2 linked regions of the Pseudolabrys taiwanensis genome follow. The protein of the gene in region 2 interacts with the protein of the main gene of each other region in a pairwise test. Links are inferred from orthologs where the notes say so. Each region holds a gene or a part of one and is shown on either strand. Other genes may lie near its edges.

Region 1 (4,403 bases), 3.1 Mb from region 2 along the record:
CCTTGCCGACGGGCGTCTCGGCGACGATCTTCGGCAGATCACGCATTTCCTTGATGTCCTTGCCGTCGAACTTGACGACAACGTCACCTGGCTCGATGCCGGCCGGCTTCGCCGGACCCTTCTCGTCGATGCCGGCAATGAGCGCGCCCCGCGCGGGCTTGATCGACAGGCTCTCGGCGATCTCGTCGGTCACCTGCTGGATGCGCACGCCGAGCCAGCCGCGGCGGGTCTCACCGAACTCGCGCAGCTGGTCGATCACCGCCACGACCGTCTTCGACGGCACGGCAAAGCCGATGCCGATCGAGCCGCCGGATGGCGAGATGATCGCGGTGTTCACGCCAATGACGTCACCGTTGAGATTGAACAGCGGACCGCCCGAGTTACCGCGGTTGATGGCGGCGTCGGTCTGAATGTAGTTGTCGTAGGGGCCGGAATTGATGTCGCGGTTGCGGGCCGAGACGATGCCGGCCGTGACCGTGCCGCCGAGGCTGAACGGGTTGCCGATGGCGATCACCCATTCGCCGAGACGCAGCTTGTCGGAATCGCCGAACTTCACCGCCTTCAGCGGCTTCTCGCTCTTCACACGAAGCAGCGCGAGGTCCGTCTTGGTGTCGCGGCCGACGATCTCGGCCTTCAGCGTCGTGCCGTCATTGAGGATGACGTTCACTTCGTCGGCGTCGGCGATGACGTGGTTGTTGGTCACGACCAGGCCGGACGAGTCGATGATGAAGCCCGAGCCGAGCGAGTTCACGCGCCGCGGCGTCGGCTTCTGGCCGTTCTGCCCCTGTTGACCTTGCTGGCCCGGCTGCCCGGGGCCGCCCTGGCCGCCGCGCCGGTTCTTGAAGAACTCCTCGAAGAATTCCTCGAACGGCGAGCCCGGCGGCAACTGCGGCATCGCGTTGCTGCTCATGTCGACGGACTGCTTGGTCGAGATGTTGACCACCGCGTCGATGACCTGCTCGGCCACGTCGGCGATGCCCTCCGGACCGCGTGCCTGCGCGACGCCGGTCGAGGCCTGCCAAACCAAGGCAGCGGCAGCAAAAAGAGCGAGGCCAGCGCGAACCGCAGGCTTCGTCGAAGGACTAAAATGGGCGCCCATGGGCGTCGATTCTCCTGGGGAAAAGGTCTCTGACAAGGTGGCCCCGTCTTCGGGGCGATTCAAGGGCGCTGGCGATCAATACCGCGGGAGAGAGACCGGCATTTCGCCGCGGAATCTCGCGAAAAATGCGCCTTTTTAGGCCCGCACCAGCCAGACAAGGACCAACCCGATCACGGCCGAGGCGATCCCGATGACGCGCAATTGCGCCTCCGGGGTCTCCACCACGCTGATCATGGCCCGCTTGGCCGGTCCCGGCAGGGCGGCAAAGAGCAGGCCCTCGATGACGAAGACCAGTCCCACCGCCGCCAGGAAATCCGTCATGCGGGCTGCTTAACGGGCCGGTTGCGCTGCTGGCTGAGCTGGCTGCGCCGGCTGAGCTGCCGGGGTTTGGGCGCCGTTTGCCCGTCCCTTGCCGTTCGGATCGTTGAAGAACCGGAAGAAGCTCGAATCCGGCTTGATCACCAACCGGGTGTCCGCCGGCTTCAGACCCGTCTCATAGGCCTGCATCGAGCGGTAGAAGGTGAAGAAGTCCGGGTCCTGGCTGAACGCCTCGGCGAAGATCTGGTTGCGCTTGGCATCGCCTTCACCGCGGATCTGTTCGGCTTGCGACTGCGCGTCCGCCACCAGCACCGTGACCTCGCGGTCGGCCCGCGAGCGGATCTCCTGCGAACGCTGCGCACCGGTGGCGCGGAACTCGGCCGCCTCGCGCTGACGCTCCGTCTGCATGCGCTGATAGACCGCCTGGCTGTTCTGCTCCGGCAGGTCGGCGCGGCGGATACGCACGTCGACCACCTGGATGCCATAGGCGCCCGCCTCGCGATCGACCAGTTGCTGGATGCGGGACATCAGATCGGCGCGCTGGTCGCGCACGACATGGGTGAACGTCACCTCGCCCAACACGCGGCGCAGCGCCGAGTTGAGCAGGATCGACAATTGCGAATTGGCGCCGGTGATCGAACCCAGCGTCTGATAGAAGCGCAGCGGATCCTGGATGCGATAACGCGCGAAGGCGTCGACTACGAGACGCTTCTGGTCGGAGGCGATCACCTCCTGCGGCGGCGCTTCGAGGTCGAGGATGCGCTTGTCGATCGCGATGACGCTGTCGATGAACGGCACCTTGACGTGCAAGCCGGGCTCGCTGACGACGCGCACCGGCTGGCCGAGACGGACAACCAAAGCCTGCTGCGTCTGGTAGACCGCGAACAGCGACGAATAGCCGACGATCAACGCGACGACGACCAGGACGGCGACGACGCCACCGATGAAGTTGGTCCTCATTGGCGGGCTCCCGTCTGCGGCTGGTTGCGCGGCTGCGATCCGCGCGGCAGCTCATTGAGCGGCAGATAAGGCACCACGCCACCGCCATTGGCGCCGGCCTGGCCGGAATCGAGGATGATCTTGTCGGTCGAGCCCAGGACGCGCTCCATGGTCTCGAGATACATACGCTCGCGCGTCACGTCCGGCGCCTTCTTGTACTGCTCGTAGATCTTCAGGAAGCGCGCCGTCTGACCGGTCGCTTCCGCCACCGTCTGCTGACGATAGGCTTCGGCGGCCTGAACGATCTGCGCCACGCGGCCGCGCGCTTCCGGCACGACCTTGTTGGCATAAGTCTGCGCTTCGTTGACCGCGCGCTCGAGGTCGGCGCGCGCCGCCTGCACGTCGCGGAATGAATCGATGACCTGCGTCGGCGGGTCGACCTTCTGCAACTGCACCTGCTGCACGACGATGCCCGCGCGATAATTGTCGAGCGTCTTTTGCATGAGATCCTGCACGGCGGTCTCGATGGTCTGCCGCGCGCCGGTCAGGATCGGCTGAATCTCGGAACGGCCGATGACCTCGCGCATGGCGCTCTCGGCCACCGCCTTTACCGTGCCTTCCGGGTTCTGGATGTTGAAGAGGTATTCGCCGACGCCGGTCGGCTTCACCTTCCACAGCACCGAGAAGTCGACGTCGACGATGTTCTCGTCGCCGGTGAGCATCAGGCTTTCCTCCGGCACGTCGCGCACGGTCGAGCCGCGGCGCAGGTCGTCGACGATGCGCATGCCGATATCGATCTTGTTGACGCGCAGCGCCTTCGGCGTGAGCACGGTCTCGATCGGGTACGGCAGGTGGTAATTCAGGCCCGGCTGCACTTCGCGCACTTGCTTGCCGAAGCGCAGCACCACGCCGAGCTCATCCGGCTCGACGCGGAAGAAGCCGGAAAAGCCCCACAGCGCCACGGCGGCGAGCACCACGAGGGCAATGCCCTTGCCGCCCATATTGCCGCCCGGCAGCACGCGCCGGAGCCGGTCCTGGCCGCGGCGGAGCATTTCCTCCAGATCGGGCGGTGTCGGTCCGGACGACTGCGGTCCGGAGCCCCAGGGGCCCTTGCCCCCACCCGAGCCCCACGGGCCGCCGCCCCCGCCTTGTTGCTGCCATGGCATTCAGAATCTCTCCCGCTGCCGTACGGCGGCAGCCTGTACCTCTTTGTCGGGACAGGGTTATAGGGGAGTGCCGGGGCCATTACAACGCGCTGTCATGCCGCAACTTTGTCGGCATCGGCTTGAAATCGCCGTCTTTTTTCTGAGGCGCCGTTAATAAGCAGTGCGCGAGTCGAGACCGTGGGCCCGTCGCGCGCGCCAAGTGGCGGCGCGGCGATCAGTTGTGCTCGCTCGGCCCCATGATGACGATGCCTTCCGATGCCTCGACATGACGGACGAAGATGTACTTGTCCTCGCGGCCGTCGGAATGCTTGCGCCGGATGTCGCGGCGGACATCGGCATCGACCTTGGCGACGACGACGTAGGGCACGGCGGCGTTCAAGCCGGTGTCGCAATGCGCGGCGAACTCATCCAGATCGCGCGCCGTATAGGCGTGCTCGATGCCCGCGCCGCGCGCGATGGCCGCAATGTCGACGCGACCGGCGGTGTGCGTCGGCGGCCCGCCGATCGACTGGTAACACTGATTGTCCCAGACCACGACGAAGAGGTTCGGCGGCTGCTCGTTGGCCAGCGTCGCGAGGATGCCGAGATTGAACATCATGCCGCCGTCGGTATCGAGCGACACGATCCGCCGGTGCGGCAGACCGACCGCGAGACCGAAAGCCTGCGGCGTGACGCACCCCAGCTGCTGCTGGAACAGGCTGGCCGAGCGCATATGCGGCGCGGCGTTGTACCATTCGTCGACGCTGGCGCCGAGCGACAGGATCACCAGTTCGTCCTTGAGCCGCTCCGCGAGCACGCTCATGCAATCGAAGCGCTTCATCACCGCACCAGATCTCCGGTCAGTGCCACGGCAGAGTGATAGTAGGCCGCGTAGGACCACG
Region 2 (4,306 bases):
TCGGCTGCATGACGAGCTACGGCGACAAATGGCTCGGCTATGCCGAGTTCGATCCGGTGTGGAAGGAGCTCAACCGCCGCAAGGCGACGGTCTACACGCATCCGACCGCCGCGAACTGCTGCGTCAATCTCGTGCGCGGGATCGACGACGCCTATCTCGAATTCGGCACCGACACCGCGCGCTCGATCTTCAGCCTCGTCTTCTCCGGCACGGCGGCCAAGTATCCGGACATCAACTGGATCTGGTCGCATGGCGGCGGCGCGCTGACCGCCTTTGCCGAGCGCTTCCTCGTGCAGGCGATGATGCGCCCGCCCTACAAGGACAAGGTCACGCGCGAGCAGGTCAATGCGCAGCTCACGCGCTTCTATTACGACACGGCACAGATATCGAACGACGTCACGCTCTCGGCGCTGGTGAAGCTCGTGCCGACCTCGCAGATCGTCTACGGCACGGACTTCCCCTACCGCACCGGCATGGACCACACCAAGGGCGTCGGCGCCTTCTTCAAGGGCGCCGATCTCAAGGCGGTCAACCGCGAGAACGCGCTGCGTCTCGTGCCGCGGCTGAAGTCCGCCTGACGCGCCGCGTGTCAGAAGCCCGCCGCGCGCACCAGCGCGGCGGCGCCAACGCCGGCGACGACGGCGGCGAAGTCGTTGCGCAAGGTGAGCATGGCGGTCAGCGCCGCGAGTGCCGCGGCAAAGCCGCTGACGCCGCCATGCACCAGAAGCGGCGCGACGGTGGCGGCGATGATCGCGCCCGGCAGCGCCTCGAGCACGCGCGACAGACTCGGCCCGATGGGCACGCGGCCGATCAGCCAGTAGCCGCCCGCGCGCGTCAGATAGACCGCGAGCGCCATCGCGGCGACGATGGCAAAGAAGCCGAGCGGATCGCGTTCAATCATCGATCAGCCCACCCACGATGCTGCCGGCCAGCGCGCCGAGGATGACGTACCAGAAGCCGCCGAGCAGCATATCCGCCGCCACGGCAACGACGGCGGCGACGATCCAACCGATGGACCGCCGCGAGCCTTGCCATAGCGACACCAGCATCGCCGTGAAGAACGCGGGCATCACCATGTCGAGGCCGAAGCGATAGGGGTCGACCGCCGAGCCGAGCCAATAGCCGGGCGCCGCCGAGATCACCCAGGTCACCCAGCAGGTCGCGGCGCTGCCGATGACGAAGCCCGGATCGTCGCCGCCATTGCGCCGGTAGCGCAGCCCCAGGACCCAGGGCGGCTCGACGAGGAAATGCAGGAATGGATAGACCTGCGACGCCGGCAATCTGCCGAGCAACGGGCGCATCGACGCGCCGATCAGCAGGAAGCGCGAGCAGATGACGAAGGTCGCCACCGCGGCGGCAAAGATCGTGGCTGCGGTGAATTGCTGCGGCCAGGAATCGACGACGATGATCTGCGCGACGCCCGCGAACACGGCCGCGCTCATCAGTTCAGCTTCCAGCAGCGTGAAGCCCTTGCGCGCGGCCACCGTGCCGAACGCCATGCCGAAGGCGAACAACCCCGGCATCACCGGCAGAGTGACGACGACGCCCTCGCGGAAGGCCGCGAAGGTCCAGGCAGGTGTCGGCTGAGAGGATCGGGAGGTCATTGGAAGCTATCGCTTCAATTCCGCTCGTCCCCGCGAAACGGGGACCCAGTTCGTAAAGCCATGCACGGCGCGCTGGATACCCGCTTTCGGGGGCATGAGCGGCACTCCGTAATAGATGTTCGTCTATCCGCAAAGAGCCTGACGCGGAAGCCACAAACGAAACCGACCGCCATGCGTGCCGCCGTTATGCCCCGCCGTACGCTGCAGTGGCGGCGCGAGCACTGGATCGCCCGCTTTCGCGGGCGACGACAGCTTCATAGGTCGGCAGCCCCGGCACCACTCCAAAAGAAAACGCCCGCCATGCGGCGGGCGTTTCGTATCCGTGTTGCAAGCCTCAGCCCTGCGGCTGCGGCGCGACATCGCCGGTCGGCGGCGCATCGGGACGCGGCCGCGGCTTGCCGGCGGGCGGCACCGCCGACGAGCGCGGACCGGTCGGCTCGATCACCGACTCGCGCACCGGACGGATGCCGTTGATCAAGTCCTTGATCTCATCGCCGGTCAGCGTCTCGAACTCGAGCAGGCCCTTGGCGAGCGTTTCGAGATCGGCGCGCTTCTCGGTCAGGATGCGACGCGCATCCTCAAGACCGGACTCGACGAGCTTGCGCACCTCGGCGTCGATCTTGCGGCTCGTCTCTTCCGAGACGTTGGTCTGCCGCGCGACCTGGTAGCCGAGGAACACTTCGTCCTGGTTCTCGCCATAGGCGACCGGGCCGAGCTCGGTCGAGAAGCCCCAGCGCGTGACCATCATACGGGCGAGCTTGGTGCCCTGCTCGATGTCGCTGGCGGCGCCGGAGGTGACCTTCTCGTTGCCGAACACGAGCTCTTCCGCCACGCGGCCGGCCATGATGATGGCGAGGCGCGAGGTCATCTGCTCGTAGGACATCGACAGCTTGTCGCGTTCCGGCAACTGCATGACCATGCCGAGCGCACGGCCACGCGGGATGATCGTCGCCTTGTGCACCGGATCGGTCGCCTTGACGTTGAGCGCGACCAGCGCGTGCCCGCCTTCGTGATAGGCGGTGAGGAGCTTCTCCTCGTCCGTCATCACCAGCGTGCGGCGCTCGGCGCCCATCATCACCTTGTCCTTGGCGTCCTCGAACTCCGCCTGCGTGACCATGCGCTTGTTGCGGCGCGCGGCCATGAGGGCGGCTTCGTTGACGAGGTTCATCAGGTCGGCGCCGGAGAAGCCGGGCGTGCCGCGCGCGACGGTCTTGAGGTTCACGTCCGGCGCCAGCGGCACCTTGCGCACGTGCACCTTCAGGATCTGCTCGCGGCCCATGACGTCCGGGTTCGGCACCACGACCTGGCGGTCGAAGCGGCCGGGACGCAGCAGCGCCGGATCGAGCACGTCAGGACGGTTGGTCGCGGCGATGAGGATGATGCCCTCGTTCGCCTCGAAGCCGTCCATCTCGACCAGCAACTGGTTGAGCGTCTGCTCGCGTTCATCGTTGCCACCGCCGAGGCCGGCGCCGCGATGACGGCCGACCGCGTCGATTTCGTCGATGAAGATGATGCACGGCGCGTTCTTCTTGGCCTGCTCGAACATGTCGCGCACGCGGCTAGCGCCAACGCCGACGAACATCTCGACGAAGTCGGAGCCCGAAATCGTGAAGAACGGCACGTTCGCTTCGCCGGCGACGGCGCGCGCAATCAGCGTCTTACCGGTGCCCGGAGGGCCGACCAGCAATACGCCGCGCGGAATGCGGCCGCCGAGACGTTGGAATTTGCCGGGGTCGCGCAGGAATTCGACGATCTCCTGCAGGTCCTGCTTGGCTTCGTCGACACCGGCGACGTCTTCGAACGTCACGCGGCCGTGCGATTCAGCCAAGAGCTTGGCGCGCGACTTGCCGAAGCCGAGCGCCTTGCCGCCAGCGCCCTGCATTTGGCGCGACAGGAATATCCACACGCCGATGAGCGCGATGAACGGCAGCCACGACACGAGCAGCGACACGAACCACGGCACGTTGTCCTGCTGCGGCCGCGCGGTGATCGACACGCCCTTGGAATAGAGCTTCTGCACGAGGCCCGGATCGCTCGGGGCATAGGTCTGGAAGCTGGTACCGTTGGCGAAGGTGCCGTGAATTTCCGGCCCTTGGATCACGACGTCGCGCACGCGACCCTGATCGACTTCGCTCAACAGCTGAGAAAAGGAAATATCCTGCGCAGTGGTGCGCTGTCCCGGGTTCTGGAAGAGGGTGAACAGCGCGAGCAGCAGGAGGACGATAATCACCCAGAGGGCGAAATTGCGTAAGTTGGCGTTCATCAGGCGTCCTTACCCGCCGCGAGAGCGGCCCGCGGCCATGAGATTTCTACGCCGCATTCGTGGCGGCTTCGCGTCCTTGCCAATGTAGGCAGCACGCCGCCTCCTGGAAAGGGCTCGATTCTATATATTCTAGCGCGATTTGCCGCGCGTGGCGCGGCCTCCGGCGCGGCCCTGTCGGTGCTTGGTTAAGGTCTTGCTGCGACGCGGCGGCGCCGGCTCCACCAAAATTTCTGCAACCGTGAGTGTCACAATCGCGCCGGCCAGACTGCGGCGGAAGCGGCTGCCCGTTTTGTGGGCCTGATCGAGGGCCTGCTTGAGCGCTTCCAGCTTGCCCAGTTCGACCTGCCCCTCGGTACCATAGCGCGCAATGCCGCGGCCGAGCAGCCGCAGCGCGATCTCCTCCGGCATCGTGTCGTAGCGCCCCCGATCGTAGCGGATA

What was found. Proteins that work in one complex are often made in the same cells at the same time.
Region 1: the proteins of ftsH (region 2) and hflC interact in binary tests that used the Escherichia coli proteins (3 or more experiments, as listed by UniProt). The link is inferred for Pseudolabrys taiwanensis from one-to-one orthologs.

Annotation. Positions count from the first base shown.
Region 1 is NZ_CP031417.1:5,387,281-5,391,683, reverse strand. What follows is about bases 404-3,403. They hold hflC (protease modulator HflC), read right to left. Parts: upstream 2,378-3,403; coding sequence 1,430-2,377; downstream 404-1,429. Other genes in these bases: hflK (FtsH protease activity modulator HflK), read right to left, coding at 2,374-3,403; DW352_RS25650 (DUF2065 domain-containing protein), read right to left, coding at 1,235-1,420; DW352_RS25655 (Do family serine endopeptidase), read right to left, coding at 404-1,099. Outside these bases: more of DW352_RS25655, read right to left, coding at 1-403; more of hflK, read right to left, coding at 3,404-3,522; DW352_RS25635 (thiamine pyrophosphate-dependent enzyme), read right to left, coding at 3,737-4,342; DW352_RS25630 (thiamine pyrophosphate-binding protein), read right to left, coding at 4,342-4,403.
Region 2 is NZ_CP031417.1:2,308,301-2,312,606, forward strand. What follows is about bases 1,404-4,306. They hold ftsH (ATP-dependent zinc metalloprotease FtsH), read right to left. Parts: upstream 3,868-4,306; coding sequence 1,939-3,867; downstream 1,404-1,938. Other genes in these bases: DW352_RS11085 (AzlC family ABC transporter permease), read right to left, coding at 1,404-1,604; tilS (tRNA lysidine(34) synthetase TilS), read right to left, coding at 3,997-4,306. In the rest of the region: DW352_RS11075 (amidohydrolase family protein), read left to right, coding at 1-578; DW352_RS11080 (AzlD family protein), read right to left, coding at 590-901; more of DW352_RS11085, read right to left, coding at 894-1,403. UniProt on the Escherichia coli protein: Acts as a processive, ATP-dependent zinc metallopeptidase for both cytoplasmic and membrane proteins. Plays a role in the quality control of integral membrane proteins.